2 linked regions of the Rhizobium rhizoryzae genome follow. Each later gene encodes a partner of the first gene's protein in a complex. Links are inferred from orthologs where the notes say so. Each region holds a gene or a part of one and is shown in the gene's direction. Other genes may lie near its edges. The genes, in order: ccmB and ccmE.

Region 1 (7,439 bases):
CAGCAGGTTTTCCAGAAGAACCTTCATCGAGAAGGGCAGCTTGGAAACGCCCGGCAGGCCATTGGCCTCTGCCTTCGGTAGGCTGTAATAGACGTAATCCTTGCCATCGACGGTCAGAACGGACCGGCAATTGAAGCTGTCGAGAGATTTAGACACGAGAAGTAACCCCGCTGATATCAAGAGCCAACACGCGCGTGCGGACGCCTATGCACTTCATGCACATCAGGATGCGGGTACGACCATTTCCGCTGTCCGCACGAGAAGAAAAATCTTCAGGTCCGGCGCAAAGTGAAAATCACGCCGGCCGCTGGCGTGGTTGCGAAGCTTATAGATAATTTCTAAGAAGTGTTCCAGACCATCAATGGCTATCGAAACGATTTTTTTCTGGTCTTCCCGCAACAGAATGAACAAGGTGCGAACCGATGCGGCTTGCCGCCGAAAACCTTTCCGCCCAGCGCGGTGAAGATTTCATATTCTCTAATATTTCCTTCGACTTGCAGTCGGGTGAGGCCCTTCTTCTCACCGGCCGGAACGGGTCGGGGAAAACGACGCTGCTGCGGGTCGCCGCGGGTCTGATTCAGCCGGCTTCCGGCGGCCTCAGCCTTTGGTATGACCAGACCCGAAAAGCCTCCAGGCTTGCCGAAGCCTGCCATTATCTCGGGCATCGCAACGCCATGAAAATGGAACTGACCGTGCGGGAAAACCTCAGCTTCTGGCAGTCGTTTTTTGGTGATGCTGAGGGCGGAAGGGGCTGTTCAATTGCGCAAGCAGCGCGTGCGGTCGAGCTTGAACAGGTATTACATCTCCCCTTTGGTTATCTTTCCGCCGGGCAACAACGCCGCATGGCATTCGCCAAGCTTCTGGTGGCCTACCGACCGGTCTGGATTGTCGATGAGCCGACAGCCGCACTGGATATCAACGCCGAGGCATTGCTGGCACGGCTCATGCGCGAACATCAGGCCAGGGGCGGCATGATCCTTGCCGCCACGCATCAGCCGCTTGAGCTTCTTGATGTGAGGCGGTTGGAAATGAAGGGCTTTGGGTTTGCGGCCATGGAAGGAGCGGAAGCATGATCGCCCTCCTGCTTCGCGATCTCAAACTGTCTTTCCGTGCTGGCGGCGGCGCCTTGATCGGTATCCTGTTTTTCCTGACAGTGGTGGCGGTCATTCCCTTCGGGGTAGGGCCGGATCTCAATCTTCTATCGCGGATTGGTCCCGCCATCGTCTGGATCGGCGCGCTGCTTGCTGCACTCCTTGGTCTTGACCGGCTGTTTCAGGCCGATCGCGACGATGGCTCGCTGGATCTTATCTTGATGCAGGAGCATCCGCTGGTGCTGACAGTTCTGGTGAAGTGCCTCGCGCATTGGCTGGCCAATATTCTGCCACTGGTGATCGCTTCTCCGTTGCTCGGCCTGTTCATGAATATGAGCGAGGTGGCGATCGGTGCCGTCATGCTGACCCTGCTGGTCGGTTCTCCGGCGCTGGCCTTCATCGGCGCTGTCGGGGCGGCAGTGGCAGTCACACTCCCGAGAGGGGGGCTTCTGGTTTCCATCCTCGTTCTGCCATTGACGATTCCCGTGCTGATTTTTGGCGTCAGCGCATCCTATGCAGCGGTGGAAGATCCGGCACCCTTCCTGCCGCCCTTTCTGATTCTTGTTGCCATCACGATGTTTTTTGCCGTCATTGGCCCGCTCGGTGCTGCGCTGGCGTTGCGCAATGCCGGGGATTGACTAGAATCAAGGAAAGACGGGGAGCCACCCCTAAAAGGATTACATGACCGAAAGCCTCGCCATCCGCAAATTCAGCGACCTTGCCAACCCGACGCGGTTCCTCGCGCTTGCGGAACGCCTTTTGCCGTGGATGGCGGGCCTCTGTTGCCTGCTCTTCGCAGCCGGGCTGTACCTCGCCTTCACGACTGAGGGGGATTACCAGCAAGGCGATACGGTGCGGATCATGTACATCCATGTGCCTGCGGCCTGGCTTTCGATGATGTGTTATTCCGTCATGGCGCTGTCGGCCATTGGCACGCTGGTCTGGCGTCATCCGCTGGCCGATGTTTCCCATAAGGCCGCAGCTCCGCTTGGTGCCGCTTTTACGCTGATCGCGCTGATCACAGGTTCGCTGTGGGGGAAACCCATGTGGGGCACGTGGTGGGTGTGGGATGCGCGGCTCACATCCGTCTTCATCCTGTTCCTGATGTATCTCGGCATCATCGCGCTGAACCGTGCCATGGACGATCCGTCCAGGGCTGCGCGGGTTTCTTCGGTGCTGATCCTCGTGGGATTTGTGAACATCCCAATCATCAAGTTCTCGGTGGACTGGTGGAACACGCTGCATCAGCCAGCCAGTGTCATCCGCATGGATGGACCGACCATCGACGGAGAGTTTTTGCGTCCGCTGCTGGTCATGGCCATTGCTTACACGCTGCTGTTTTTCACATTGCATATCACGGCCATGCGCAATGAGATATGGCGTCGTCGCATTGCGACCCAGCGGCGTCTGGCAGCCCGTAACGCAAGCCGGGAGGTATGAGAGATGAGCCACGCTTTCTATATCTTTACCTCCTACGGTGTGACGGCGCTGATTACACTTGCCGTTATAGCTTGGACCCTTCTGGATGGTCGCGCCCGCCGGAACGAAATGGCTGAACTGGAGGCCGCCGGTATCCGTCGCCGGTCCTCTCCTCCCGTGACTGAGGGCAAACAGGCATGACGGCTCCCCTTCAAACGGAGGAAACGCCCGAAAAGCGTGGCCTCGGACGTTATGGCTTTGCCTTGATCCCGCTGGTGATCTTCGCAGGCTTTGCCGCAGTGGCGGGAAAAATGTTGTATGATCAGGATGTGAATGGACGCGATGTGTCTGCCATTCCTTCGGCTCTGATCGGCAAACACGCGCCTTCACTTGCCTTGCCACCGCTGGAAGGGTCGCAAACGCCTGCGCTTACCGATGCCGCGATCAAGGGCAGGCTGACCCTGGTGAATGTGTTTGCGTCCTGGTGCGTACCCTGCCGTCAGGAGCATCCGCTCCTGAAGGAGCTCGCGAAGGATAGCCGGATCACTATCGTCGGCATCAATTACAAGGATCGCAACGACAACGCGCTGCGTTTCCTGGGCGAACTCGGCAATCCCTACAAGGCCATCGGCGTTGATCCGAACGGCAAGGCCGCGATCGACTGGGGCGTCTATGGCATTCCGGAAAGCTATCTCGTCGCTCCGGATGGCACGATCCTCTACAAGCGCGTCGGGCCTTTCGATGAGCGCAGCGTCAGCCAGGATCTGCTGCCCGCCATCGAGAAGGCCCTGACGCCGCAAGTCTGATCCAACTCCTTGTTATGACGCATTTCCGGACGCAAAACCGCTGCACACTTTTGCTGGAAATGCTTTACAGCGCCCCCTGCCAGGCCCGGACCGCATCGAGCGGATAAACGAGCATCAGCACGTTGAGGGTCAGGTTGTCGCGGATCAGCCAGCCGGTAAAGATCTCGAAAATAATAGCGACAACAAGAGTGACCCAGACCGGCACCCGCGCGGCAAACAGAAAGCCAAGCGCCATGAAGATGGTATCCATGGCCGAATTCAGGATGCTATCGCCTTCATAGCCGATGGCCATGGTTGCGGATCGATAGCGGTCAATGATGATGGGGGAGTTTTCCAGAAGCTCCCATGCCGCTTCGATGAAGGTGGCAAGCGTAAGACGCTTGGCAAACGAAGCCTTGCGCAGCACCAGCCAGCCGAGGCCATAAAACAGGAAGCCATGGATGATGTGCGACGGCGTGTACCAATCCGCCAGATGCTGGGAATTGCCCGGCGTGTTCACGCCCGGCTCAAACAACTTCACAGTGCCGCAGGTGCAGATCCACACCCGCCCCATGAAATGCTCGGCGATGATCTGTGCCAGCAGAATGATGAGCGCGACCGCAAACCAGTAATGGCCGCTGCTGCCGTTGCGGGCGGGATAGGCGTCCGCCGTGCTCACTTTCCATCCTCGGACTTCGGCTCAAGCGAATGTTTCATGATGAGCGGCATCTGCGCCAGCGTGAAGGCAATGGTGATCGGCATCGTGCCCCAAACCTTGAAGTTGACCCAGACGGCGTCGGAAAAATTGCGCCAGACCACTTCGTTCAGCACGGCAAGAAACAGGAAGAAAATGCCCCAACGGAGAGTCAGCTTGCGCCATCCTTCATCCGTCAGCTGAAAGGCTGCGTTGAAGACATAGCCCAGCAGCGATTTGCCGAACAACAGGCCAATCAGCAGCGTAACGCCGAACAGCGTGTTGACGATGGTCGGCTTCATCTTGATGAAGGTCTCGTCCTGCAACCAGATGGAGAGGCCGCCAAAGATCATGACCACGATACCGGAGACGAAGGGCATGACCGGCAAATGCTTGAAAACGATCTTGGAGACGATCAGCGAAATAACCGTTGCCGCCATGAAAAGGCCCGTCGCCACCAGCAGCGGTCCGCCTAGCGCTGAGAGCGCTGGAAACTTGGAGACCAGCCATTCGCCCCGCAAGTTGGCAAAAAAGAACACAAGCAAAGGCCCGAGTTCCAGCGCCATTTTCAGGCCCGGATTTTCCTTTTCCTGACGCGTCGGCGTCGTATCGCTTTCAAGGCTTGGCATTGGGCGCGTCTTTATGAAGGTGTTGAAAGAATAGGTGCAAAGCGGTTTTCTGTGGCATCAATGCGACACACCCGCAATTGCCTGCGCAAAATCTTCCGCCTCGAAGGGTTCAAGATCGTCGATCCCCTCGCCAACACCGATGAAATAGACCGGAAGCTTGTGCTTGGCGGCAATGGCCACCAGAATGCCGCCGCGTGCGGTTCCGTCCAGCTTGGTCATGATGAGACCGCTGACGCCAGCCACGTTGCGGAAAATTTCCACCTGGTTCATTGCGTTCTGGCCGGTCGTTGCGTCAAGGGTCTGGAGGACGGTATGCGGCGCATCCGGGTCCAGCTTGCTCAGAACGCGGACGATCTTTTCCAGCTCAGCCATCAACTCCGCCTTGTTCTGCAGACGGCCGGCGGTATCGATAATCAGAACGTCGCACTTCTTCGCCTTGGCCTGTTCGAAGGCATCATAGGCAAGGCCGGCCGCATCCGCGCCAAGCTTGGTGCCGATGAATTCCGAGCCCGTACGATCCGCCCAGATCTTCAACTGCTCGATGGCAGCGGCACGGAAGGTATCGCCCGCCGCCAGCATAACCTTGAGGCCCGAGCCGGACAACTTGGCCGCCAGCTTGCCAATGGTGGTGGTCTTGCCGGTGCCATTGACGCCGACGACGAGGATGACATGCGGCTTGTGGGAAAGATCCAGCTCCAGCGGCTTGGCCACCGGCTTCAGAACCTTGGTGATTTCGCTCGCCATGATGCGCGACACGTCGTCACCCGTCACATCCTTGCCATAGCGTTCGGACGACAGCGTATCGGTGATGCGCATCGCCGTTTCCACGCCAAGATCCGCCTGAATGAGCAGGTCTTCCAGCTCCTCCAGCGTCGCCTCGTCCAGCTTGCGCTTGGTGAAGAGAGCCGCGATCTGGCCGGTCAGTTGCGCGGATGTGCGCGAAAGCCCCTCGCGCAACCGTTGGAACCAGGAGAGTTTGACCTCTGGCGCAGCTTCGACCGGGGCGGCTTCCTTGCGAGTGGCGAAGCCTTTGGGAAGGACGGGTTCGGACAGCGTTGGGGTAACCGTGTCGTTACGCCCCTCTGTCCTGCCGGACATCTCCCCCTCAAGGGGGGAGATCGATTCCGGGCTTCTGTATTGTCCTACATCCTGCTTAGGGGAAGAACCACCTACTTGTAAGCGCGGTTCAGCATCCGCAACATCAACGAGAGGATGGTCATTTCGCGGCGAGTCGATCTCCCCCCTTGAGGGGGAGATGTCCGGCAGGACAGAGGGGAGTGGGCTTTGATCGCCATCAGAGCTTTCAGCCTCAGCCTCTAGCAGCGAAAGCGGGACAAGGCCCAGTTCACCCGGAAGTTCGGCAGGGGCCAGCAACACCGGCTCATCAACCTCTGCCGCGTCATCAGCGGGGCCGCCTGCGGTTTCCATCTCGATCGTTGCGACAGGATCGACCGGCGAAACCGGGAGGTCCTCTTCGCGCGAATGCGGCTCAAGCTCCGCCTCTATGGACGCCTTATCGTCAGCCGTCAGAGCTTCCGATGCCTTGCTCTCCTCCGCAGGCTTGTCCTTGCCGAACGAGAAGACCTTCTTGATGAACCCCAGCGCCATAAAATGTTCCGTTCCGTCACGCCGCAGCGGCAGCGTCGACCTGCATTGTCAGATGTTTGCCGTTATGACCGGTCATCATCACCGGCACCATATCGCGCGGCTTCAAACCGGGAGCTGCAACCAGTGAGAAGTTTTCCGTATGGGCAAATCCGCTCTGCTCCACAAGGATCATGTGGCGCGTCCCGACCATCTTGTCGAGATGGGAGAGGAGAAGCTTATCGCCAACGGCCCGCATTCGTGCCGCGCGTTCTTTCACCAGCGCCCGATCCAGTTGCGGCATGCGCGCCGCCGGTGTGCCGGGTCGCGGGCTGTAGGGGAAGACATGCAGGAAGGAAAGCCCACAGTCTTGCGCATGACGAACCGCATTCTCGAACATCTCGTCCGTCTCGGTCGGGAAGCCCGCAATCATATCGGCACCGAAACTTACATCCGGGCGAAGGCTGCGCACCTGATTGATGAAAGCCAATGCATCGGCGCTGGAATGCCGCCGCTTCATCCGCTTCAGGATCATGTCATCGCCATGCTGGAGCGAGAGGTGCAGATGCGGCATGAAGCGCGGCTCATCGGCCAGAAGGTCAAACAGATGGCTGTCTGCCTCGATGCTATCGATGGATGAAAGCCGCAGCCGCAAGATCTCCGGCACCTGCTTCAACAACGTCTTCGCCAAAAGCCCAAGCGTCGGGGTTCCCGGCAGATCGGCACCGTAACTGGTGGCATCCACGCCGGTCAGCACCACTTCCTGATAGCCTTCCGCCACCAGTTTGCGCGCCTGATCGACGACGGCCCCCATGGGCACTGAGCGGGAATTGCCGCGGCCATAAGGAATGATGCAGAAGGTGCAGCGATGATCGCAGCCGTTCTGCACCTGAATGAAGGCGCGCACATGCCCGTCTATGTGCTTCACCATCTGCGGGGCGGTGGCCTTCACGCTCATGATATCGTTGACGCGCAGCTTCTCTTCGGCTGACACGCCGAAATCCGGCAAGGCGCGGTAGGAGGCGCTTTTCAGCTTTTCCTCATTGCCGAGAACGGCATCCACTTCCGGCATTTCGCCGAAGGTGGCGGCTTCCGTTTGCGCCGCGCAACCGGTGACGATGATGCGGGCATGCGGGTTTTCCCGCCGGGCACGACGAATGGCTTGGCGCGCCTGACGCACGGCCTCCCCGGTGACAGCGCAGGTGTTGACGAGCACGGCATTGTTCAGCCCCGCCTT
Region 2 (15,849 bases), 1.9 Mb from region 1 along the record:
TTTCCCCGTGAAGTGCATGCGCTGACCATCGAGATGAATGCACTGATCGACAGCAACCGCCGCATTGTCGAGCGTGCCCGCTCGCAGGTGGGAAATCTGGCCCATTCACTGAAGACGCCGATTGCCGTGCTTCTCAACGAATCGCGCCTCATCGACAAGGGCCGTGGAGACGTGGTGCGCGGGCAGGCGGAAGCCATGCAGAGCCAGGTGCAGAGCTATCTGAACCGCGCCCGCATTGCCGCCCAGCGCGAATCCATGCTGGCGCGAACCGATGCCGAGCCGGTGCTGGAGCGCCTGATGCGGGTGATGCGGCGCCTCAATCCCGACAAGACATTCGAACTGATCGCGACACAGGCCAATCTGGCACTTGCCATGGAGCAGCAGGATGTCGAGGAAACGGTCGGCAACCTTCTGGAGAATGCGGCGCGCCATTCTAAGAGCGGCGTCTGGCTGACCATCATGCCGTCACTGGCACCCGAGGGGGAAGATCCGGCCCGGCGCAACTGGGTGGAAATTGCTGTTGAAGATGATGGGCCGGGCCTTAACCCCGACGAAATCAAGGAAGCCATGAAGCGCGGTCGCAGGCTGGATGAAAGCAAGCCCGGCACGGGTCTTGGACTTTCGATCGTTGGCGAAATCGCCCGTGAATATCAGGGCCGTTTCCGGCTTTCGCGCGGGCGTCGCGGGGGCTTACGCGCTGTGCTGACACTGCCGGGAATTTCACGCGACGCGGCATGAGTTGCATCCTGGGACCGACGCAGTGCGGTATAAATGGCACACTGATCGCTTTCCGGCTCGACACTCTGTGCCAGCACGCTACAAACAGAGTTCAAACCTTCGCTTGGTTTCGCCACAGTCGACGTGCATGGCCAGTGACGTAATGGGCCGAGTTCAGGTTTGAAAATCAGGTGCGTAGATACCAGATAACTGTCTACGCAAGCACGAAACGGTTGGAGTAGAATGGAAGTCCGCGCTGTGAAATTCGTCGTTTGGCCTGTTCTTGCTGCAAGCCTGCTTTCGGCCTGCACATCGACCGGAGGCAATCGTGGCGGGCTCTTTGCCAAGGCGCCGCCGAACAATTTCATTGTGGCGCTTCAGGGGGGTATCGTCAGCCGTGCCGGGACACAGCTCAGCGAAAGCGACCGCCAAAGGGCGCTGGAAGCGGAATATCGCGCGCTGGAGTTTTCCGAGGTCGGACAGTCGACCGAATGGAAAGGCCGCAATATCAGCGGCGAGGTGGTGGCAGCAGCGCCCTATCAGGTGGGTTCACAGAACTGCCGCAGCTACACGCACACGCTGACGATCAACGAACGTGAGTTGAAGGCGCGCGGCACGGCCTGTCGCAATGCCGATGGAGCCTGGACTCCGCTGAGCTGAACCGCGTTCTCCTTCCCATTGAACCAATTGTGTTTCGCGCCCTTGCTTGACGCAAATCAAGGCCCGTGTCAGGCAGTCCGTCCATAGGAGAGAGGAGACTGTTCACGAAGTTGCGGCCAAACGCCTCAAATTCGTGTCATCGTCCCCGATCCGATTGGAATAGTGGTGCGCTTGACGTAATTGGCTTCAATGATTTTCTGGATTCTTATCGCAGTACTGACGGCTGGAGTGGCAGGTCTTCTGATCGCGCCGCTGATGAAGCCAAGGCCGCAACCGACGACGGCCCGTGAAGACGAGGCTGCGGTTTACCGCGACCAGATGAAGGAGATCGATCGCGATCTCGCGCTCGGTCTTCTCGGCGAGAAGGAGGCCGACTACGCGCGCGCCGAAATCGGACGCCGTTTGCTGGCTGCCACCGACGCGCCGCAGCGGGGCCTGACGCCCGCGGCTCTGCCGCGCCCGCATCGCATCACCACTCTGCTGGTCATTCTCTGTCCGCCTATCGTGGGACTTGCAGGCTATCTGATGCTGGGAAGCCCCGGCATGCCCGACCAGCCGCTGGCGGCACGCCTTGCCAATCCGGGCAACAATATCGAACTTCTGATCGCCAAGGCCGAACGACATCTGGCACAGAACCCCAATGACGGGGCCGGTTGGGATCTGCTGGCGCCGATCTACATGCGATCCGGCCGCTTTGCCGATGCGGATCAGGCGTTTCGCAACTCGATCCGTATTCTGGGCGCGACACCGCAACGGCTGGCGGGCTTGGGCGAAACCATGGTCGCCGCCAATCAGGGCATCGTGACCGACGAGGCACGCGGCTTCTTCGAGAAGGCGGTGGCGCTGGAACCCGACAATATGCGCTCGCGCTTCTATGTGGCGCTCGGGCTGGAGCAGGCGGGTCGCAAGGCGGAGGCGCTGGCCGCCTTCAACGCCATCAAGCGAGATTCGCCCCCCGGAGCCGCATGGGAAAGCCTCGTGAACCAGCACATTGCCGCCAATAGCGAGAATGCACCCGGGAATCCGAGCGCTGCCGATGTTGCCGCCGCCCAGAACCTTTCCGGGCAGGACCGGCAGGCAATGATTGCGGGCATGGTGGAAAGCCTTGCCGAGCGGCTGAAATCTGACCCGAAAAACATCGAGGGCTGGCTGCGGCTGGTGCGCTCCTACATGGTGCTGGGCCGCGAGCAGGACGCCCGCAATGCCCTTCAGACAGGGCTGAAGACATTTCCCGCAGAGACGGGCGAGGGTCAGCGGCTTGTGGCGCTGGCGCGTGAGATTGGACTGGGCGAGGGGATCGTGCAATGACGCGCAAACAGAAACGCATGGCCGTGATTGCTGGCGGCATGAGCTTCATCCTGATTGCCGTGCTGCTCGTGATGTTCGCCTTCAGCCAGTCGGTCGCCTATTTCTTCATGCCGAGCGATCTTGCCAAGAACGAGGTATCGCCGGGAACGCGCATCCGTCTGGGTGGACTGGTCGAGGCTGGTTCCGTTCAGCGTGGGGCCGGATCGACCGTGAGCTTCAAGGTGACCGATGGCTCGGCGAGCGTACCTGTGAGCTATACCGGAATTCTGCCGGACCTGTTTCGCGAGGGCCAGGGCGTGGTGACCGAAGGCGTGTTCACGTCTTCCCGTGCCTTCGTTGCAGATTCGGTGCTGGCCAAGCATGATGAGAACTACATGCCGAAGGAAGTGGCGGATCGCCTGAAGGCGGACGGCGTCTGGAAGGAGGGCGAAGGCAGCCCGACCACCGGCGCCAAAGGGAGTGTGACGCGATGATTGTCGAGATCGGCCATTATGCGCTGGTTCTGGCGCTTGCGATTGCCCTGATCGTCTCCATCGCGCCCGTTGTGGGTGCGCGGCGGAACGATGCGGCGCTGATGGCGCTGGCACCCTCGGGCTCCATCATCCTCTTTGGCATGGTGACGCTTTCGTTTCTGGCGCTGACCTGGGCCTATGCGGTTTCCGATTTTTCCGTGCGCAATGTCTGGGAGAACTCCCATTCGCTGATGCCCATGGTCTACAAGCTTTCCGGCGTCTGGGGGAACCACGAAGGTTCCATGATGCTGTGGCTGCTGATCCTGACGCTGTTCAGCGCACTCGTTGCATTCTTCGGGCGCAATCTGCCGGAAACATTGCGGGCCAACGTGCTGGCCGTGCAGGCCTGGGTGACGGTCGCCTTCCTGCTGTTCATTCTGCTGACCTCCAATCCCTTCATCCGCCTGATGCCGGCACCCGCGGAAGGGCAGGACCTGAACCCCGTTCTTCAGGACCCGGGTCTGGCAGTGCATCCGCCGTTGCTCTATCTCGGTTATGTCGGCTTCTCCGTCTGCTTCTCCTTTGCCGTTGCTGCCCTCATCGAAGGACGCATCGACGCGGCATGGGCGCGCTGGGTTCGCCCCTGGACGCTGGCTGCCTGGACCTTCCTGACGGCTGGCATCGCCATGGGGTCCTACTGGGCCTATTACGAGCTCGGCTGGGGCGGCTGGTGGTTCTGGGATCCGGTCGAAAACGCTTCCTTCATGCCGTGGCTTGCGGGAACAGCACTTCTGCACTCGGCGCTGGTGATGGAAAAGCGCGAGGCGCTGAAGATCTGGACCGTGCTTCTGGCGATCATCACCTTCTCGCTGTCGTTGCTCGGAACCTTCCTCGTCCGCTCCGGCGTTCTTACCTCCGTGCATGCCTTCGCGACAGACCCGACCCGCGGCACCTTCATTCTGGCCATCCTCTCGATCTTCGTCGGCGGAGCTTTTGCACTGTTTGCCTGGCGCGCACCGCAGCTGAAAAGCGGCGGAATCTTTGCGCCCATTTCCCGCGAAGGCGCTCTGGTTCTCAACAATCTGATCCTGACGGTATCGACCGCGACGGTGCTGACCGGTACGCTTTATCCGCTGGTTCTGGAGACGCTGACGGGTGAGAAGATTTCCGTCGGCGCGCCCTTCTTCAACCTGACCTTCGGCCTGTTGATGATTCCGCTTCTGCTGATCGTGCCCATGGGGCCGCTTCTGGCCTGGAAACGGGGTGATCTCCTGGGCGCCATGCAGCGGCTCTATCTCGTTGCGGGGCTGGCGCTGGTTGTAGGGCTCGGGATCTACTACGTGGAAAATGGCGGCCCTGTTCTGGCCTTCCTCGGTCTGGCGCTCGGCATCTATCTCATTCTCGGTTCGCTGGTCGACCTCTGGTACCGCGCCAACTTCGGCAAGCTGGCTTTTTCCATTGCCCTTGCCCGGTTGAAGGGGCTTCCACGCTCTGCCTTCGGAACGGCGCTGGCGCATATGGGCCTTGGCGTTACCGTGCTGGGCATCGTGGCGGTGACGGCTTTCGAGACCGAGCACGTGCTGGAAATGAAGCAGGGCATGACAGCGGATGCAGGCGGCTATACGCTCGTATTCGATGGCATGAAGGAAGCGGTCGGCCCGAACTTTACCGAAGAGCGAGCGCATTTCACGATCAGCAAGGCGGGCGTTGCCGTTGCCGACGTCTGGTCCTCCAAGCGAATCTATACCGCGCGCCGCATGCCGACGACGGAAGCCGGTATCGTTAGCTTCGGTCTCAGCCAGCTTTATGTGTCGCTGGGCGACCCGATGGCCGATGGCGGTATCGTGGTACGCATCTGGTGGAAGCCTTTCATTCTCTGTATCTGGCTTGGTGGCTTGATCATGATGATTGGCGGCTTTGTTTCGCTCTCTGACCGCCGCCTGCGTGTTGGCGCGCCAAGCCGCAGAGCAAAGGCGGCAAAGCCGGCCAAGCCCGCCATGGAGCCTGCGCAATGAAGAGGCGTTTTCCTCTCGTCCTGCTGGCGAGCCTGATGCTGGCGCCGGTGACTGCTCTTGCCGTCAATCCCGATGAGGTTCTGAAGGACCCGAAGCTAGAGCAGCGCGCCCGTGACCTGTCAGCTCAGCTTCGCTGCATGGTCTGCCAGAACCAGTCCATCGACGATTCGAACGCCGAGCTTGCCAAGGACCTGCGCGTGCTGGTGCGCGAGCGGATAACGGCGGGCGATAGCGACGAGCAGGTGATCAACTACCTCGTCTCGCGCTACGGCGAATTCGTGCTGCTGAAGCCACGACTAAGCGCCCGGACGATCGCGCTTTGGGCAACCCCTGCGGTCCTTTTCATCATCGGCGGAATTGCCGTCTACCGGCTGTCTCGCCGCTCCCGTCCCACGACGGGTGCTGAGAAGGCCCTGACGGCGGAAGAGCAGGCGCGACTGGCGGAACTGCTGCGCAAGGAAGAGGGCTGAGCGGCGTTTTTTCCGCTCTCCGCAACATTACAAACATTTCACCCATCGGACACGTGCAGTTAAGGTCACGGCACCTATATCTTCAGTCATCCACCGCCGCCGGACCTCCGGCAACCAGTCTGAATGATGATAAAGGTATCGAACCATGAGCAAGATCGGACGCCCCTCCCTGAAGACCATTCTCAAGGGAACCACTGTGGCGGGCCTCGCAGCCGTAATGCTTTCGACCGGCATTCCCGCACAAGTCTATCAATCCTATGCTGAGCCGGTGACTGTTGCTTCGCCGCAGGTTCCAAGCTTCGCAGATGTCGTTTCCGCCGTATCGCCTGCCGTTGTTTCCGTTCGCGTTAAATCCGATACGACGCCAGCCTCGGACGATGCCAGCAATGGCTTCTCATTTGGAGGCCGCGGCTTTGACGAGCTTCCGGACGACCATCCGTTGAAGCGCTTCTTCCGTGAATTTGGCGGCCAGATGCCGAACGGCCGAAACCAGGAGCGCGCCGAGCGCAACAACCGCAACGGCAACCGCCAGCATTACATGCGTCCTGTCGCACAGGGCTCCGGCTTCTTCATCTCGGAAGACGGCTATCTCGTCACCAACAATCACGTCGTGGCTGACGGTTCGGCCTATACGGTGGTCATGAACGACGGGACCGAACTCGATGCGAAGCTGATCGGCAAGGACAGCCGGACGGATCTCGCCGTCCTGAAGGTCGATACCAAGCGCAAGTTCACCTATGTGAAGTTTGCCGATGACGCGAAGATCCGCGTCGGCGACTGGGTCGTTGCCGTCGGCAACCCCTTCGGTCTCGGTGGCACAGTCACGGCCGGTATCGTCTCTGCCCGTGGCCGCGATATCGGTTCCGGTCCCTATGACGACTTCATCCAGATCGATGCGCCGGTCAACCGCGGTAACTCCGGTGGCCCGACCTTCAACCAGAACGGTGAAGTGGTCGGTATAAACACCGCGATCTTCTCGCCCTCCGGCGGCAGCGTCGGCATCGCGTTCGCAATTCCCGCCTCGACCGCAAAGGATGTGGTGGCCGACCTGATGAAGAGCGGCAAGGTGGAACGCGGCTGGCTTGGTGTCCAGATCCAGCCAGTGACACAGGAAATCGCGGAATCGCTCGGTCTTGCAGAAGCCAAGGGTGCGCTGGTCGTGTCTCCGCAGAACGGGTCTCCGGGCGCAAAGGCTGGCATCAAGCAGGGTGATGTGATCACCGCCGTCAATGGCGAGCCGATCAAGGATGCCCGTGACCTGGCCAAGAAGGTTGCAGCCATCGGCCCGAACAAGAAGGTGGATGTTTCCATCTGGCGCGGCGGCAAGGCGCAATCCGTTGAAGTGACGCTCGGCAATCTCGCAAGCGACGAAGCCTCCAAGGCCGAAACGCAGCAGAGCCAGCAGCAGGCGCAGCCTTCGAGCGAAAAGGCGCTTGCCAACCTTGGCATCACCGTCGGCCCTTCCGATGATGGCACGGGCGTTGCGGTAACCGATGTCGATCCGGACTCGGAAGCTGCAGCCAAGGGACTGAAGGAAGGTGAGAAGATCACCGCCGTCAACAACCAGCAGGTCGCAACGGCAGCCGACATTACCAAGGCCATCGCCGCCGCCCGCAAGGATGGCCGTACCCGGGCGCTGTTCCAGATCGAATCGCAGAGCGGCAGCCGCTTCATCGCACTTCCGATCAAGGAAGGCTAAGGGACCGGTCAACTCCTCTTGTTTGGGGCGCCGGACCAGCAATGGTTCGGCGCCATTTTCATTTTCGATTTCAGGGAGACACCAATGCCGTTACAGCAGGAAAGCATGGAGAAGCCCGCTGAAACCCCTTCCACCGGGCAGGGTCGCGAGGCTATTGTCCCGCACATGAAGATTCTTGTGATTGAAGACGATCTCGAAGCCGCCGCTTACATGACCAAGGCCTTTCGCGAGACGGGTATTGTGGTCGATCACGCCAGCGATGGCGAAAGCGGCCTCTTCATGGGTTCTGAAAACGCCTATGATGTCATGGTCATCGACCGCATGTTGCCGCGGCGCGATGGGCTGTCTGTGATCAGTGAATTGCGCAAGCGCGGCATCAATACGCCCGTTCTCATTCTCTCTGCACTTGGACAGGTGGACGACCGCGTGACGGGCCTGCGTGCGGGGGGTGACGATTACCTGCCCAAACCCTATGCGTTCAGCGAGCTTCTGGCGCGCGTGGAAGTGCTGGGTCGGCGAAAAGGGACGCCCGAGCAGGAGATGACCTACCGTGTCGGCGATCTCGAGCTTGACCGGCTTTCCCATGAGGTTCGCCGTCAAGGCAAGGAGATCCTGCTGCAGCCGCGCGAGTTTCGGTTGCTGGAATATCTCATGAAGAATGCCGGTCAGGTTGTGACCCGGACGATGCTTCTGGAGAATGTCTGGGACTATCATTTCGATCCGCAGACGAATGTCATCGACGTGCATGTTTCGCGCCTGCGCTCGAAGATCGAGAAGGATTTTGACAAGCCGCTGCTGAAGACCATTCGCGGCGCCGGTTACATGATCAAGGACGAAGCTTGAGCATGAGCCGTCTTCGCCTGCTGTTTCGCTCGACCAGCGTTCGGCTGTCGGCGCTCTACATCATCCTGTTCTCGCTCTGCGCCGCCTTTCTGGTCGTCTATGTGACGGCCATGTCAGAGCGAATTCTGACGCAGCAGGTTCGAGAGAGTATCAATCAGGAAGCCGCCGATATTCGCGCAGCCTATGATCGCGGCGGCATCAACCTGCTTCTGAGGACCATGGAGCGGCGTGCACGGCAACCGGGCGCCAATCTCTATGTCATTGCAAGCCCAACGGGCGAGATGCTGGCCGGGAACGTAGCTTCCGTGGAGCCGGGCGTTCTGGATCAGGAGGGCTGGACGCGGATGCCGTTCCGCTATGAGCCCTTCACGGAGCAGGGGCCGCCGCGTCCGCATGTTGCAACGGCGAATGTATTTTTCCTCGACAACGGCCTGCGGGTGATGGTGGGACGCGACCTGGGCGAACCGGGGCGTTTCCGAGGCATTGTGCGCCGCGCGCTGATGGTGGCGTTGGCCATCATGGGTCTCGGTGCACTGGTGATCTGGTTCGGTATCGGGCGAAACGCCTTGCGGCGCATCGATCGTATGTCGGCGGCAAGCACCAAGATCATGGCGGGCGATCTGTCGCAACGGCTGCCGGTCGGCGTTTCCGGCGACGAATTCGACCGGCTTTCCGAGTCTCTCAACGCCATGCTCGAGCGCATCGAGAAGCTGAATGAGGGGCTGCGGCAGGTTTCCGACAATATCGCCCACGATCTGAAGACGCCTTTGACGCGGCTGCGCAACAAGGCAGCCGACGCGCTGGATGAGGATGATGGAGAGGTTCGGCGTGTGGCGCTGGAAGGCATCATCAGCGAGTCAGACCAGCTGATCCGGACGTTCAACGCGCTTCTGATGATCTCCCGGGTCGAGGCCGGTTCGATTGCAGCCGAAATGACGCCGGTGGACATCTCCGCCATCTGTGCCGATTCCGCCGAGCTTTACGAGCCGGTTGCGGAAGAGGCCGGACTTTCGCTGGTGACTGAAATCGAGCCCGGCCAGGCCGTGCAGGGAAACCGGGAGCTTATCGGGCAGGCAATGTTCAACCTGCTCGACAATGCCATCAAATACGCAGCCGAAGGCGAGCAGGACCGCCCGATCCTGATGCGCCTGAAGCGACAGGGCGAGGAATTGCATCTGTCCGTCTGCGATCACGGGCCGGGCGTGCCGGAGGACAAACGCTCCGAGGTGGTGAAGCGCTTCGTGCGGCTGGACGAGAGCCGCTCAAAGCCGGGCACCGGTCTTGGCCTATCGCTTGTTGAGGCGGTCATGGAACTGCATGGCGGGCGTCTGGAACTGTCCCAGACCAATGCCGGGGCAGATGTCCATCCGGGTCTGACCGCGACCATGGTATTTCCGGCTTCAGCGCGAAGCATGTAGCCTATTTATGCAGCATCTGCCTCTTTTGTGGTGAGAACGGGCTGACAGATTGCCATCCCCGCGCTACAGCCTGAAGATATGCGGCAGAATTGGGAGGTTCGTATCGTGGCTGAGCAGGTGCACTCTCTGGGCGAGCTTCGCGACAACCCCTTGCGCGCCTTCAACCAGACGGAGGCGAGGGCTGCCAATGCGGTTCTGAAAGAGATCGCCGGACAGGAGCCCGTTGTCGCCGAGATGCTGAAGGATGGCGGCGTACTGAAGGAATTCCTGGCCGCAGCGCTTTCGCTTTCTCCCTACCTGCGTGAGAGCCTTTCCATCCGTCCCGCGATGCTGGCGCGCTACCTCTCTGCACCGGTAGAACAGCTGCTGGCGCAATGCGTGGAGGCCGCGCGGCAAAGTTGGGAACCGCGCTCTGATGGATCCATGCCCACAGAAGCCGAAGTGATGACGGCGCTCCGAAATGCCAAGAGGGAGGTCAGCGTTCTTCTGGCGCTGGCCGATCTGGCGCGTCTGCACGATGCAAGACAGACGACCCGCTGGCTGACAAGGCTGGCGGATGTGGCCGTCGCCGCATCGATTGACCATCTGCTGGTGACGGCGCACCACGCAGGCAAGCTGACCTTGAACGATCCCGCACGACCCAGTGAAGGGTCCGGGCTGATCGTGCTCGGCATGGGCAAGCATGGTGCGGAGGAGCTGAATTACTCCTCAGACATCGATCTGGTTGTCTTCTATGACCCGGAGAGCGGCATCCTGCCGGACCCGCTGGAGGCGAGCGAGCTCTACGGTCGCATGATGCGCCGGATGATCCGCATGCTGCAGGAGCGCACGGGCGATGGCTATGTGTTCCGCACCGACCTGCGTCTGCGGCCTGATCCGGGCTCGACCCCTCTGGCCGTCTCCGTCGAAGCGGCGCTCGTCTATTACGAAGGGCGGGGGCAGAACTGGGAACGTGCCGCCTACATCAAGGCAAGGCCCATTGCTGGCGACCTTCAGGCAGGCACCGATTTCCTGCGCCAGCTGGTTCCTTTCGTTTTCCGCAAATATCTCGACTACGCAGCGATTGCCGATATTCACTCGATCAAGCGCCAGATCCACGCGCACAAGGGCCACGGCGCCATTGCCGTGAAGGGCCATGACGTGAAGCTAGGGCGGGGCGGCATTCGGGAGATCGAGTTCTTCGTGCAGACCCAGCAGCTGATCGCGGGAGGCCGCATGCCCCCCTTGCGGGCGCGCCGCACCGAGGATGCACTTTCCGCACTTGCCGATGCGCAGTGGATACGGCCCGAGATCGCCATGGAACTCACGGAGGCCTACTGGTTTCTGCGGGATGTGGAGCATCGCATCCAGATGGTGCGCGACGAGCAATCGCACCGCTTGCCCGAGGGCGAGGCGGAGCTGAAGCGCATTGCCTTCATGATGGGCTTTGCCGATACCAAGGCGTTTGGCGACAGGCTGGAAGAGATCCTGCGCACCGTGGAGAAACGCTATGCACGGCTGTTCGAGCAGGAGACAAAGCTTTCCGCCGCCGATGGCAATCTGGTTTTCACCGGCCAGAACGACGATCCGGAAACCCTGAAGACATTGGAGCGGATGGGCTTCGAGCGGCCTGCCGATATGTCCCGCGTCATCCGCACCTGGCATTACGGACGATACCGCGCCACGCAATCGGTCGAGGCCCGCGAACGGCTGACGGAACTGATGCCGGAACTGCTGATGGCCTTTGGCAAGAGCAAGCGCGCTGATGAGGCGCTGCTTAGGTTCGATGGCTTTCTGAAAGCACTGCCAGCCGGTATCCAGCTTTTCTCGCTTCTTGGCAACAATCCCAACCTGTTGAGCCTGGTGGTAACGGTCATGTCGGCGGCACCTCGTCTTGCGGATATTATTGCCGCGAGGCCGCATGTATTCGACGGCATGCTGGACCCCGGCCTTATGGCGCAGATGCCGACACGCGATTACTTGCAGGAACGATTGACGACCTTTCTCGGCGGCGCGCGGCATTATGAGGATTTGCTTGACCGACTGCGCATCTTTGCCTCGGAGCAACGCTTTCTGATCGGCATAAGATTGTTGACGGGCAGCATCAGCGGCATTCAGGCGGGGCATGCCTTTACCGATCTGGCTGACCTGATTATCGCCAAGGCGCTGGAGGGCGTGCGCAGCGAGATCCGGCAGGCGCATGGGGACTTTCCGGGCGGGCGGATCGCGGTGATCGGCATGGGCAAGCTTGCAAGCTTCGAGCTGACCGCCGGTTCCGATGTCGATATCATCCTGCTCTACGACTATGATGACGGCGCCCTTGAATCGGACGGAGATAAGCCGCTCGATTCACTCCGCTATTTCACACGCATCACGCAACGGCTGATCGCAGCGCTGTCGGCGCCAACTGCGGAGGGCATCGTTTTCGAGGTGGATCTGCGCCTGCGGCCTTCCGGCAACAAGGGGCCGGTTGCCACACGGATCAATTCCTTCCGCAAATATCAGGAAGAGGAAGCCTGGACCTGGGAGCATATGGCGCTGACGAGAGCACGGCTGATCTGCGGCGACGACAGCCTGATGCGGGAGGCGGATGATGTGATCGCATCGATCCTCAACCGCCCACGGGAGCGTGACAGAATTGCAGCCGATGTGGCCGAGATGCGCGCGCTGATCGAACAGGAAAAGCCACCACGCGACCAATGGGATCTGAAGCTTATACCGGGCGGCCTGATCGACATTGAATTTCTGGCGCAGTTTGCCCGGCTGATGAACGGGCGGGCCAGCAGCCTGACCGCTGAGGAGCGTCAGTTGACGGGCACCGGCAGAAGCCTGATGCTCTATGCGCAGGACATGATCAGCCGTGACGATCTTGATCTCTGCCTTCAGGCGCTCGCCGTCTACACGGAGCTTTCGCAGATCATCCGGCTGTGTGTCGGCAGCGAGTTCGACCCTAAGGATGCGCCCGCAGGTCTGATCGAGCGGCTATCCACGGCTGTGGATGCCCCGAACCTCAAACTGGTGGAGGCAGACCTCAAGCGGCTGTCGAAGGGCGTGCGATCGGTTTTCCAGTCGACGACGCGCCGGCGCCCCCCGGGATCGTAAGCGCGACGACCGTGCCGTGCTTCATGCGGGAACGGATGCGCATGGAGCCGCCATGGAGTGTGACCAGCGAGCGGGAAATGGCAAGCCCAAGGCCGGAGCCTCCCTTGCTCTTGGCATACTGGCTCTGAACCTGCTCGAACGGCTGGCCGATCTTCCCAAGCGCCGCCTTCGGAATTCCAATCCCCGTATCGGCAATGGTGAGGCGCAGGCCCTTGGCCGTCTCGCGGGCGCGCAGTTCGATGCGTCCGCCTTCGTTGGTGAACTTCACGGCGTTGGACAGCAGGTTCAACAGGATCTGCTTCATCGCACGGCGATCGCCCACCATGCGCAGATCCGGGCTGAGACGCTGCGTCACGATAATCGATTTTTCCTCAGCCGGGATTGATGTGAGGCGTAGGCTCTCCTCGATCAGGGGCGCCAGATCAATCGACTCGCAATGGATCTTCATGTGGCCTGCTTCGATCTTCGACATGTCGAGAATGTCGTTGATGACGTTCAGCAGATGCTTTCCGCTTTCGTGGATGTCCTTGGCATATTCGCTGTATTTCGGCGAGCCGACCGGGCCGAACATGCCGTTCAACAGGATTTCAGAGAAACCGAGAATCGCGTTCAAGGGTGTGCGCAACTCATGGCTCATATTCGCAAGAAATTCCGACTTCGCCTTGTTCGCGGCTTCCGCTCGATCCTTCTCGGCCAAATAATTGGCATTGGCGACGGACAGTTCTGCCTTCTGGCGCTCCAGCTTCTTCTGGGATGACGAGAGATCGCCGATCGTTGCCATCAGTCGGCGCTCGGATTCACGCAGGCGCTCCTGATGCCGCTTGAGCAGTGTGATATCTGTGCCAACTGACACAAGACCGCCATCCCGCGTGCGCCGCTCGTTGATCTGGAGCCAGCGTTCATCGGCCAGTTGCACTTCGATTGTGCGCGAAAAGCCGTTCTGGTCGGGATCCGCAATCCGCCGCTCTACCACGGGCCGAGAGGCCGCAGCCGTCACGATGGCCTTCTCCGTGCCGGGAACGAGTACGCTGTCGGGCAGGCCGTATGCCTGTTGGAAGTGCGTGTTGCACATGACCAGACGGTCGTTCTTGTCCCACAGGACGAAGGCTTCCGAGGTGCACTCGATGGCGTCCGCCAGACGCTGATCCGCCTCCGCATAGCGCTGGGCAAGACGGTGCTGTTCCGTCACGTCCATGGCGATGCCGATGACGTGGGTCCGACCCATGCCTGTTTTGACTACCTGTGCGCGGGCCCGCATCCATACATAATGACCGGCCGCATGGCGCATGCGGAAAACCTGGTCGACCTGCTTTGCATTGCCGCGACCGACCGCACGGGCAAGCGCGAAGAGGTTGCCATCGGCCGGATGCATCATCCGGGCAGCCTCGCTGAAGGACAGCACATTGTTGCCGGGCGGAAGTCCCAGCATTTCATACATGGAGCGCGACCAGAACAGCTTGCGGTTCGTGAGATCGAAATCCCAGAGACCGCAGCGTCCACGCGAGAGAGCCGTTTCGACACGCATGTTGGATTCGAGAAAGATCTCGTCGGCTTCGCGGGCCCGTTTGGCCTGCACGTAGTAAGCGTAGAGGATAACCAGCATGACCGAAGAAATGCCGGTGAAAAGCGTCACATTCAGCGAGACCTGCTGGCGCCAGTATTGATCGATCTCGTCCAGAGAGTGACCCGCCACCAGCAATCCGCCGCCGATGCTGCGAATGGCTGCATAATGGGGCGCGCCCTCAAAGGTGGTTTCGATAATGCCATTGCCTCCGCCGAAGCGGCGCAGGGCCACCATTTCCGGCAAAAAGGAATCGAACCGCGCCCCGATGAACGACTTGGCGCTGCCCGTCGCACTGAAGATCCGACCGGTGCTGTTGACGAGAAGGATGAAGCTCTGCCGATCCAGATCCTGCGGCAACGTTTTGAGGCGCTGCTCAGCGGCTGCCTGATCGGCGGCAACGAAAATCTCGTCGTGACCCTGAAGGGCGGAGGTGCCGATGGCGGCCAGAAGCGCCGTGGTTTGCCGGGCATCCTCTTCCATCCGGGCACGTTCGGACACAAGACCCATCAGTCGGGAAATGGCAATGACGCTGAGAAAGGCGATGATGAGGACGGGGATTGCGCGTTTCAGCCAGACATCCAGGTTCGGAATGGCCTGCAGACGCTGACCAATGCGCAGCGATCGGTCTCCGATGGCCAGCAGCCACAGCAGCACCCGATCCCAGAATTTGAAAAACAGCCGCCCTTCGGCCGCGGTTTCCCGCTGCACGTCCGCCATCGCTTTGCTTGATCCCTCGTGAGTGATTCGCAAATCATGTTGCGATCCGAGGGCAGTGAATCATTGCTGATTCGCCTTGTCCAGATGCGGTTTTAAGAAAAATTTAACCATATTGCGGAAATGGCGCCCCGCGATCCTGCAGGGGCGCCAGGCTGGCTGATCTCAGCTGTCTTTCAGCATCCGCTCGATGAGGTCCCGAACATCGGTCGAGAGCTTTGATGTGCGGTCGATTTCCAGTAGTGCCGCACGCGCATGGTCGGCGCGGCTGGCATCCAACGCCCGCCAGGAGCGCATGGCGGTCAGCAGTCTCGCAGCAAGCTGCGGATTGCGCGGATCGATCTGCGTGACCTGAGCGCCCAGCAAACGGTATCCCTCACCATCGGCGCGATTGAAGGCAGTTGGATTGGCAAACGCAAGTGAACCCACCAGCGAACGAACTCGGTTCGGGTTCGTCGCAACGTAGAGCGGATGCTCCATCAGGGCGTTGACACGGTTCAGCGTATCTCCGCCCGGAATGGTGGCCTGCAGTGCAAACCACTTATCCAGAACAAGCGGGTTGTTTTCGAAACGTTTGACGAAGGTTGCCAGTGCTTCTGCCGTTGCCGCATCCTCCGGGAAGCGGTGCGCCAGAACCGTCAGGGCCTGAACCATATCGGTCATGTTATCCGCATCCGCGAAGGCCTTGGCGGCGCGCTCGGTGCCGCCCGTGACATAGGCCAGATAGCCAAGCGCGCTGTTGCGCAGTGCCCGTTTGCCAGCGCTTGCCGCATCAGGGCTGAAGGCGCCTTCCGGCTTCATCGTGTTGAACAGGTTCTCGAAAACAGACTGGCCGCTTTCGGCAATGGCCTTCAGGATAGCCTGACGGCCCTTATGGATGGCGTCAGGATCAATGTTGCTGCCAAGCT

The links.
Region 2: the proteins of ccmB (region 1) and ccmE are in contact, whole or in part, in a solved structure (PDB 8CE8), measured with the Escherichia coli proteins. The link is inferred for Rhizobium rhizoryzae from one-to-one orthologs.

What each region holds. Positions count from the first base shown.
Region 1 is NZ_CP049250.1:1,261,397-1,268,835, forward strand. What follows is about bases 1-2,899. They hold ccmB (heme exporter protein CcmB), read left to right. Parts: upstream 1-1,069; coding sequence 1,070-1,729; downstream 1,730-2,899. Other genes in these bases: acnA (aconitate hydratase AcnA), read right to left, coding at 1-156; G6N80_RS12150 (hypothetical protein), read right to left, coding at 223-411; ccmA (heme ABC exporter ATP-binding protein CcmA), read left to right, coding at 423-1,073; G6N80_RS12165 (heme ABC transporter permease), read left to right, coding at 1,773-2,531; ccmD (heme exporter protein CcmD), read left to right, coding at 2,535-2,711. In the rest of the region: more of G6N80_RS12175, read left to right, coding at 2,900-3,316; G6N80_RS12180 (DUF2585 domain-containing protein), read right to left, coding at 3,381-3,974; G6N80_RS12185 (septation protein A), read right to left, coding at 3,971-4,618; signal recognition particle-docking protein FtsY, read right to left, coding at 4,676-6,226; tRNA (N(6)-L-threonylcarbamoyladenosine(37)-C(2))-methylthiotransferase MtaB, read right to left, coding at 6,243-7,439. UniProt on the Escherichia coli protein: Required for the export of heme to the periplasm for the biogenesis of c-type cytochromes.
Region 2 is NZ_CP049250.1:3,187,542-3,203,390, reverse strand. The notes cover bases 1,433-4,419. They hold ccmE (cytochrome c maturation protein CcmE), read left to right. Parts: upstream 1,433-2,681; coding sequence 2,682-3,158; downstream 3,159-4,419. Other genes in these bases: G6N80_RS21280 (heme lyase CcmF/NrfE family subunit), read left to right, coding at 3,155-4,419; ccmI (c-type cytochrome biogenesis protein CcmI), read left to right, coding at 1,567-2,685. Outside these bases: G6N80_RS21300 (ATP-binding protein), read left to right, coding at 1-738; G6N80_RS21295 (hypothetical protein), read left to right, coding at 961-1,377; more of G6N80_RS21280, read left to right, coding at 4,420-5,152; G6N80_RS21275 (cytochrome c-type biogenesis protein), read left to right, coding at 5,149-5,622; G6N80_RS21270 (Do family serine endopeptidase), read left to right, coding at 5,768-7,321; G6N80_RS21265 (response regulator transcription factor), read left to right, coding at 7,427-8,164; G6N80_RS21260 (sensor histidine kinase), read left to right, coding at 8,167-9,582; G6N80_RS21255 (bifunctional [glutamine synthetase] adenylyltransferase/[glutamine synthetase]-adenylyl-L-tyrosine phosphorylase), read left to right, coding at 9,685-12,663; G6N80_RS21250 (PAS domain-containing sensor histidine kinase), read right to left, coding at 12,593-14,944; pepN (aminopeptidase N), read right to left, coding at 15,107-15,849. UniProt on the Escherichia coli protein: Heme chaperone required for the biogenesis of c-type cytochromes. Transiently binds heme delivered by CcmC and transfers the heme to apo-cytochromes in a process facilitated by CcmF and CcmH.